DNA from 3 places in the Zooshikella sp. RANM57 genome. Region 3 is predicted to be linked to each of the others. Evidence: predicted binding sites of a transcription regulator. Region 3 holds the regulator's gene; each other region holds the start of a gene.
The links. Region 3 encodes sigma-54, which starts transcription at its own class of promoters, with help from an activator protein. Its sites were predicted from a motif close to TGGCACNNNNNTTGCTNT; they were not measured.
Positions count from the first base shown of each region.

Region 1: a site for sigma-54 is predicted at 1,347-1,364, ahead of ACQ96U_RS05270 (PEP-CTERM sorting domain-containing protein). Genes of this name have one in related genera too.
Region 2: a site for sigma-54 is predicted at 1,721-1,738, ahead of nirB (nitrite reductase large subunit NirB). Genes of this name have one in related genera too.

Region 1 covers NZ_JBOIUB010000002.1:113,138-116,426, reverse strand. Annotated here, with positions in the region: gene ACQ96U_RS05275 (cupin domain-containing protein) at 375-1,169, shown strand; gene ACQ96U_RS05270 (PEP-CTERM sorting domain-containing protein) at 1,416-1,982, shown strand; gene ACQ96U_RS05265 (SH3 domain-containing protein) at 2,095-2,460, opposite strand; gene ACQ96U_RS05260 (M48 family metallopeptidase) at 2,635-3,289, opposite strand, start outside.
Region 2 covers NZ_JBOIUB010000005.1:22,706-25,994, reverse strand. Annotated here, with positions in the region: gene ACQ96U_RS11950 (molybdopterin-dependent oxidoreductase) at 1-1,407, opposite strand, end outside; gene nirB (nitrite reductase large subunit NirB) at 1,826-3,289, shown strand, end outside.
Region 3 covers NZ_JBOIUB010000001.1:641,921-645,209, reverse strand. Annotated here, with positions in the region: gene lptA (lipopolysaccharide transport periplasmic protein LptA) at 1-36, shown strand, start outside; gene lptB (LPS export ABC transporter ATP-binding protein) at 41-766, shown strand; gene ACQ96U_RS02345 (RNA polymerase factor sigma-54) at 957-2,510, shown strand; gene hpf (ribosome hibernation-promoting factor, HPF/YfiA family) at 2,638-2,946, shown strand; gene ptsN (PTS IIA-like nitrogen regulatory protein PtsN) at 2,915-3,289, shown strand, end outside.

The DNA.
Region 1 (3,289 bases), on a different contig from region 3:
TAACACTTAAATACAAATTCACTCACTACAACCCTGTTATAAAAGCAACGCATAAAAATAACATACTAACCTATTCACATATACACTATTTGTGTTTTATAATCCACCCGACTTATGAGGGTTACTAATAGTGCTTTATTTGCGCTATTTCATATAAAGCGAACGTATTAGAATAAGCATTATCCCCCATAGGTATGCTCAAGCTCGTTAACACGATCTATAGGACTCCTATATTAAGTTAAATACGAATTATACCTGTTATAGCTAAGCAAACATCTTAAAGGACTAAAACCTACCAACAGTAACATAGGCATAGAATTTTTAGGTACTCTGTTTGCTAAAAGGTATTTAATCATAACATGGAGGTTATGCTAATGGCTGTTAACACGTTAAAAAGCCGTATTTCTACATTCTCTATTGAAGATGCTGATATTTATGTTTCAAAAAATGGCTGTTCTTTTCGTCGCGGCGAAAAAAACATTAATTTTTCAAAACTACCCTCCTCTTTACCCTGTCAACCATTAAGTATTATCTACCTCAAACCTGAACAAACCCATTTGTTACCCAAAAATAAATCATTTGCAATTCACTGCCTTAAAGGGTCTATTAATATTCATGGCACAACAAAATGTCTCTCATTAACCGAAGGTGATTTTGTCACATGGGAATGCGCCTCAACTAAAGCAAGTGTTATTCAATCAACGCGACACTATCAGCACGTTATCGCTATTACAGATCTACAGAGTGCTCCCCAAATAACCCAGAAACTGGATGAGACCTTTAACCCTATTAATATTAATTCGTTTAATTATGCTCAACGACCTAATGGCATCATTCTGAAATCACTGTTAACCGGTACCTGTTACGAACAAACGACAGGCTATGAATACGTAGAAATGCCACCTAACCAGTTGATAACACCTCATGTCCATCCTAAATCAGATGCGATTGTCATTGTCACAAAAGGTCGCGGTCGTTTTATAGCTGGAAACGAAGCCGTTCAGGTTCAACCATGGACACATGGCATTATACCCCAAGGAAAACTGCATGGTGTTATTGCTGATGCTTGTGGAATGACATTTATTTCTGTTCAGCTTCCACCCATTGGTGAAGATGGGTACATTTTCTTTCCTGATTTTTCAATACCAACAGAAACTGTAGAACTTTAATAGTCTTAACAAAAAAAGGGGGGCTTTTATAAGTTCCCTCTCTCCCTCTTGATTCTCAATATAATTAGTTAAATGATTACTCAATATATGTCAGTGTAATTATCAACATTTAATTACCAACCTTTTTTTTCTTATTTACTCCTTAATTTACCCCTTTTTTATAAGCTTAAATCTACCTGGCATGTTATTCGCTAATTATTAATCGAAAATAGCAAAGCAAAGCCAACTATCACTACGGAATACAACATGAAAAAACTATTAAAAATTAGCGCACTGACTGCATCAATATTAACCATTAACTCAGCTTCCGCAGTACCTATTTTCTTTCCTACAACAGGCCATTACTATGAGTATATTAGCTCACCGTTAATTTGGACTGCTGCACGCACTGCAGCCCTCAGTATGAGTCACTTAGGTTTACCTGGCTATCTTGCCACTGTGACTTCTGTAGCTGAAAATACTTTTTTGACTGGGCTTGGAGCTACTACCGGTTGGTTAGGTGGATCTGATATGGCTGTTGAAGGTGATTGGCGTTGGATGGATGGCCCTGAGGCTGGCACCCAGTTTTGGTTGGGCGGCCCAACGTCAGCCTTTGCAAGCTGGGGACCTGGTGAGCCTAATAATCTTGGTGGAGAAGATTTTCTTGAACTGTCCAGCGGTACTTGGAATGATTTAGGCTCTGGCAGCCGGCTTGGTTATTTTGTTGAATATAGCGCGACTACACCGCTACCTGACCCCATTCCTGTACCTGCAACAATTGCTCTATTTGGACTTGGCTTATTAGGTTTATCTACACTGCGTAGCAAACGCTAAATAGTTTTCTCTCAGTAAGCTCTCAGTTTTAAAATTACCTGTTGTATTCCTTATGGTGTAATAAGTAACTGAGAGCCTACTTCCTATGTCTACTATCTAAAAGTTACAACGTTCACTGGTAACAATGGTCACTTGTACTCTCTCTTAAATACTTAGCCGCAACCCACCCTGTTATGTTTTGATAGCGGATTTTACACCACCTGGGACGCTGTTTGCGTAATGCATCCTGCTCGGCTTCAGAGAGTGTTGTGGTTTCCTCAAAGGTCAGACCACCCGTGCATTGAATATTGGGTAAACATTGCGCATTGGGGGGTATAGCCCCCAACTTATTTGATTGCCAGCCAGGCTGCTGACGTATGTTCAAAGTATCGTTTACTGCAACGCCATGTACTTTCCAAAAATCAGGTCCATCAGCTTCAGCCCAGGCATTCAATACACCACAAGACAAGCCTACAGTGATCAGTACTTTTTTTAACATCAACCCCTCATTTTCAATTTAATCACTATATTACATAACCTAAATAATGCCTTTTTATCAAGGTATCATTTAGACAAACCAAGAACTGAGTCAATAAGAGACTAGTTTACAACAGAACCAAATAGTCTGTACTTTAAAGCCTCACAGAATCAAGCTTGTATAAACTTAACCATTTCATAGTTGAAGCTCTTTCACAGACTCATGTAAGAAGATTACAGGAGGAATTGGACAATCAAGTATCACCGCTATCACACGCATCAATTGTACTTCTTTTAAGACAACGGACTGATCAAACATAACACAGTCACTGCATGTTTTAATCAACGTCTCTTTATCTTTTATTTTAAGTTGAGTACACCTTTGTAATGCTTTATGTAAACGACCAAAGGATAGTGTCGCAGGGAAATTTGCTTTAATCGACAATTGTTGCATTGCCGCTGCAAAACATGTCAATTGCTGTGACGTTGGCATGTGTGAAACCTGACATAATGCAGCAATAATAACTTGAACATCGTCAGCAACACTTGCGAAATCTAATGATTTTTTTAGACTGCCCGCGCGATAAGTCTCTGACCACTTATTATCATAGTGTTTAACCATGGCTAATAGTGCCCATTCAAATAAGCATAACTTACCGTCCGCTTTGCCTAATGCAAATAAACAGCCATTGAGTTGTGTGCGCTGCTTAAGTGACATTAACTTTAATACGGGTTTTGCTATTTCCAACAGAGATAGCAGATCTTGAGATGAATAATTAATCAAGTGTGAGGCCATCTGTTGAACTGCCACAGCAGTTGTATTATCCCCATAGGCTTGTGCAACCAATGCT
Region 2 (3,289 bases), on a different contig from region 3:
ACCTGATGCTTTTTTTAAGGATCGTTGGCGAGATATCCGTCGCTCTGAATTAGTGACAGTGCCTGATTTTTCACCCCAACTAGCCGCTGGTAGTAGTATATTGGCATACTGATTAGTGTCTGTTTCCATCATACAGTCAGAAACGACCACAAATGGACAGGCTTTTAATGCCGATTTTACTAACTCAGTATGGGGTAGACTCACAGCAGGGTTGGTCGCCATAATCCAGATTGCTTTTATTTTGCCTGAAGCAATCGCATCAAATAATGCGACCGCTTTTAATCCAGGCTGTTTGACAAGCCGTTGAGTTTGCCAAAATTGACTGAGTAATTCATGATGTTGTGGGTTTTCAAACTCTAGATGAGCTGCTAACGTATTGGCCATACCACCGACTTCACGACCACCCATGGCGTTTGGTTGGCCCGTGAGTGAAAATGGTCCACAACCAGGTTTTCCTATTTTTCTGGTAGCTAAATGACAATTGATAATACTATTGACTTTATCTGTACCACAACTTGACTGATTTATGCCTTGTGAGTAAAGCGTAACAATATTATCTGTTTCTGCAAACCAATGATAAAATTGCGTGAGAATATCGGTGGGTACACCTAGCGTGCTTGCGAGTGATTCATGACAAGTGGTTTCAGCTTTTGCGGCATGCAAAGCGCTGTTAAAGCCTTCTGTATGGGCACTAATAAACTCACTATTTAGTTTATGTACTTTATCTAAATAGTGAAGTAATCCATTAAATAACAGCACATCAGTGCCTGGCTGAATAGCAAGGTGTAAATCGGCTAGTTGGGTAGTGACGGTACAACGCGGATCGATTAAAACAACTTTTAACGTGTTATTTTGTTGCTTTGCTGATGATATCCGTTGGTATAAGACGGGGTGGCACCAGGCAAGATTAGAACCCGTTATTATAATGAGTTCTGCTTTTTCTAAGTCTTCATAACAACCTGGCACCGTGTCACTGCCATAGGCTCGCTTATGACCGGCTACGCTAGATGACATACATAAACGTGAATTAGTATCAATGTTAGCGCTTCCAATAAAACCTTTCATTAATTTATTTGCAACATAATAATCTTCAGTGAGAAGTTGGCCTGACAGATAAAAACCAATTGCTTCAGGACCATATTTGTTGATAATTTGCTGAAAAGTGTCTGCTACGGTGGTTAATGCTGTGTCCCAATGGGTTACTTGTCCTTCAATCTGTGGATGAAGTAGACGCCCTTGATCAGTAACGGTTTCTCCTAATGCCATTCCTTTGGAGCAAAGGCGTCCAAAGTTAGCAGGGTGTTGTTTGTCTCCTCTTACAATCACTTTATTATTCTTTACTCGAGCTTCAACACCACATCCTACACCACAAAATGCACAGGTGGTTTTAATCCAATGATTATCCACAATATATATCCACTTAAATTAAAATATATCTTTCACTGCGTAAGATATTTAATATTTTCTAAGCAAGTAATAATCCAGGTTTAACTTATGAGTACTCTTTACCGCATATACATTCATGCCAAGAGGTTTTATCATTTCATGACCTTGTAGCTTTTCTTATATTGTTGGCTGAATTTTATGCTTAGTCTTAGCGCACAATGCACTACTTTGGTGATAAATGAATCGTTGGATAATGTTTATTCACTAAATGCTGATAAATAACATAATCAGGTATTCTGTGGGTTGTAATGAATCTAACTCATACTAAATATACTGGCATTAACTTTGCTCAACTACAACTAATAAGCGATACAGTGGCTGACACATTTAAAATAAGTCGCTCGATGTATTGAACTTTTTTGGCGAGCGGGTGAAGAAAATGAATATGCAAAAAATTGTAATTATTGGTAATGGCATGGTAGGGCATGAGTTTATTAGGCAAATGCTTGCTCAGCCAGATGCAAGTCAGTTTACTATGACAACGATTTCCAATGAACCAAGACTAGCCTACGACAGAGTGCAATTAAGCAGCTTTTTTTCTGGAACCTCGGTTAAAAAGCTTATGTTAACTGATGAAAATTATTATAAAGAAAACAACGTTGATTTTATTTTAAATGAAAAAGTTGTTGCGATAGATAGAAGTAAAAAACAAGTATATACAAACAGTGGTTTATGTAAAGAATATGATAAGCTTATATTGGCCACAGGCTCTTACCCCTTTGTTCCACCCATAAAGGGTAATGATCAACCTCATTGTTTAGTTTATCGAACCATAGAAGATTTAGAGCGTATTAAAGTTTCGGCTGAGTCGAGTAAAATTGGTGTGGTGATCGGTGGTGGTTTATTGGGCTTAGAAGCTGCGAATGCTTTGAAACAGTTGGGATTGAAAACGCATGTGGTGGAGTTTGCTCCACAATTAATGGCCATTCAGCTTGATGAAAATGGTGGTGCTTTACTGAAACGAAAAATAGAAGCACTCGGCGTGTCTATCCATACGGATAAAAGCACTAACGTCATCTCAACAGGAGAAAATGCGCGTTATCGAATGACGTTTACTGACGGTAGTCATTTAGAAACAGATATGATTGTTTTTTCTGCAGGTATTCGGCCTTTTGATGAGCTAGCGCGGCATTGTGCGCTTGAAGTAGGAGAGCGAGGCGGCATTGCTATTAATAACGTATGCCAAACCAGTGACCCCAATATTTACGCCATAGGTGAGTGTGCATTATGGAATAAAAAAATATTTGGTTTAGTGGCCCCAGGCTATCAAATGGCTAGAGTTGTGGTATCTCATATTACTGGAGGTAATGAGCAATTTTTAGGTGCTGATATGAGCACTAAGCTCAAACTATTAGGCGTAGAAGTGGGTAGTATTGGTGATGCACATGGATATACGACAGGTGCACAATGCTATAGTTTTTGTGATGAAACTGAGCAAGTGTATAAACGGTTGGTGGTTTCCAGCAGTGGGAAGAAACTATTGGGCGCTATCCTCGTGGGTGATACAGAAGATTATAGTAATTTGCTGCAGTTATATCTTAATGGCATTGATTTACCGCAATCTCCAGAACAGCTACTGATTCCTTCCCATGATGTAAGTTCTACTCCGGTATTAGGGGTGGATGCTTTACCTGAAAGTGCTCAATTATGTACTTGTTATAGTGTATCTAAAGGGGATATCCAACAAGCAGTGCTGCAGGGTTGCTGTGATATGGCAGCGATTAAATCAAGTACATCTGCCTCTACTGGTTGCGGTGGTTGCTCCGCGTTAGTCAAACAAGTGATGGATAGTGAATTAGCTAAACAGGGAATCACGGTTAATAATCACTTATGTGAGCATTTC
Region 3 (3,289 bases):
GTTGAGATGATTCTGCAACCCACTAAGACGAAGTAACTCTATGCCTGTCCTACAAGCCCAAAATCTGGCAAAAAGCTATAAAGGCCGTCAAGTTGTAAAAGAAGTCTCACTTCATATTGAAAGTGGTCAAATCGTTGGTTTGCTTGGTCCTAATGGTGCAGGGAAAACAACTACATTTTATATGATCGTTGGCTTGGTTAGGTCTGATCATGGCCAAGTACAAATAGATGAACAGGATATTACACATCTACCAATGCATGGTAGAGCACGTGCAGGAATTGGTTACTTACCACAAGAAGCGTCTATTTTTCGTAAACTGTCTGTCAGTGAAAATATTATGGGGATTTTAGAAACCCGTAAGGATTTAAATCGTCAACAGCGAGAAGAAAAACTTAACCAATTACTTGAAGAGTTCAATGTAACCCACCTCAGAAATAGTTTGGGCATGAGCTTATCTGGAGGAGAACGCAGACGGGTTGAAATTGCTCGTGCACTGGCAACAGAACCTTCATTTATCCTATTAGATGAACCTTTTGCTGGGGTTGACCCCATATCTGTAAATGATATAAAAATGATAGTAACTCATTTAAAAGAAAGAGGCATTGGTGTACTGATTACCGATCACAATGTTCGAGAAACACTTGATATTTGCGAGTTAGCCTACATAGTAAGTGAAGGACAGATAATCGCTCAAGGTTCTGCGAGTGATGTAATGGCCAACCAAAAAGTCAAGGATGTTTATCTTGGACACCAATTCAAAATCTAAGACAAGTAGCCTGGTCGCGCATATAATGTGTTAATGTATGAGATGCGGCCACTCATTATTCTCTTTCACTGTTGACTGAATTACTAATGTGGCAGCATTCATTCACCACAATGACAGGTACTGTTTAGTGGCATATTAATAGATAAATTTCAGCATTTGCTTTGTTGCAGTGTAGGTAAACCAACTAATTATGAAGCCATCCTTAGTTTTAAAAATGGGCCAACAGCTGACAATGACGCCTCAGCTGCAACAGGCCATTAAACTACTTCAGTTGTCTACGCTTGACTTGCAACAAGAAATTCAGCAAGCCTTAGACTCCAACCCATTACTTGAACTTATTGAAGACGCTTCAGACTCAAATATGAATAATGAGTCAGCTGACTCCTCTGATGAACAACACGCTGAGTTCAACCAAGAAGCTCCCTCAAGTTCCAATGGTGATGGCAGCAATATTGATGCTACGTCTAGCACTACTTCTCAAGAACAAGAGAGTGATGGTGAATCTCTTTATGAGGATCAGTGGGCGGAGCAAATTCCATCGGAGCTATCGGTTGATACCGCCTGGGATGACGTCTATGACCCAATACTGCCAACGACTGGAAGCTCATCTTCTAACACCGATGAAGATTTTGACTATACCGCTAGAAACAGCACTGCAGAAACAATACAGACACACTTACACTGGCAGCTTAACCTTACCCCACTCAGCGATAATGACCGCCTGATTGCCATTGCAATTATTGATGCAGTTGATGAAAGCGGCTATTTAACCTGTACCCTGGAAGACATTCTGGAAAGCTTTGACCCAGAACTTGAGATAGAGCTTGATGAAGTCGTTGCCGTTCACCGCTTACTAAAACAATTTGACCCTGTTGGCGTTGCCGCTCGCGATTTAAAAGAGTGCCTTTTAACTCAGTTGACACAACTCAGTGCAAATACGCCTTTTGTGGAAGAAGCGAAGCTAATCACTCAAAAGTATCTCCATTTATTAGGCAATCACGACTACAATCAACTTATGCGAAAAGCAAAGTTGAAAGAAGAGCAGTTGAAACAAGCCATCCTGTTGATACAAAGTTTAAATCCACGGCCTGGCTCTGTTATTCAAGATGAGAACTCTGAATATATCGTTCCAGATGTCATTGTTCAAAAAAGAAATGATCGCTGGAGTGTAGAACTTAATACCGATGCCACCCCCCGTCTTCGCATCAATGCAAGCTATGCATCTTTAGTCAAACGTGCAGACAGCAGTTCTGACAATACCTATATTAAAAATCATCTCCAGGAAGCACGCTGGTTTATAAAAAGTTTGCAGAGCCGTAATGAAACATTAATGCGAGTTGCTAGCTGTATTGTTGAGCACCAAAAGGGCTTTTTAGAGTACGGAGAAGAAGCCATGAAACCTTTAGTGCTCCATGATATTGCAGAAGCCGTTGGCATGCATGAGTCAACAATATCAAGAGTAACAACTCAAAAATATATGCACACCCCTCGTGGTATATTTGAACTGAAGTATTTTTTCTCCAGTCATGTCAGTACCTCATCGGGTGGAGAATGCTCATCAACAGCAATCCGAGCCATCATAAAAAAATTGATCGCGGCGGAAAATGCGCGAAAACCTTTATCTGATAGTAAAATAGCCAAGCTTCTAGAAGAACAAGGAATAAAAGTGGCAAGACGAACTATCGCTAAGTACCGAGAGTCACTTTCTATTCCGCCTTCTAACGAGCGAAAACGGTTGGTGTAAGAAAGCGTTATAGGGTGACAAACAACCCTATTACCCCTACTCAATTGATTAGGGATGTTGTGGAGTCAGTAGTAGTACACAGTTTCTACTGATAGACTGTAAATCGGATCACTTAGGAGATCGATGCATGCAAATAAATATTAGTGGTCACCACGTTGATATTACCGATCCGCTGCGCCAATATGTTATCAGCAAGTTTGAGCGGTTGGAGCGGCACTTTGATAGCATTACCAATGTGCAAGTTACTTTAAGTGTTGAAAAACTTCGACAAAAAGCTGAGACCACTTTACATATAAGAGGTGCAGATATTCGCGCGGAAGCGGAATCTGAAGACATGTATGCAGCGATTGACATGCTTGTCGATAAGTTAGATCGTCAACTTCTAAAACACAAAGAGAAAAACCTTGACCGTTTACAGGGCGCAGGAGCCCGTTAAACCGGCCATTGCTGGAGATTGTAAAAACGCAATGAAACTCGAACAGATTCTTGCCCCGGAGTGCACCGCTTGTGATGTCGAGGGTGGCAGTAAAAAAAGAACGTTAGAGCAAATTGCAGATATCCTGGCCGGTTACCGGCCAGGCATAGGTGCTAGCGAACTTTTTGATAGTCTTATTACCAGAGAACGACTGGGAAGTACTGGATTCGGCAATGGCATTGCACTTCCCCACTGCAGATTAACCAACTGTGAAAAACCCATGGCGGCTTTACTAAAGCTTCGTGAACCCATCGAGTTTGACGCAATGGATAATCACCCAGTTGATTTAATTTTTGCACTTATA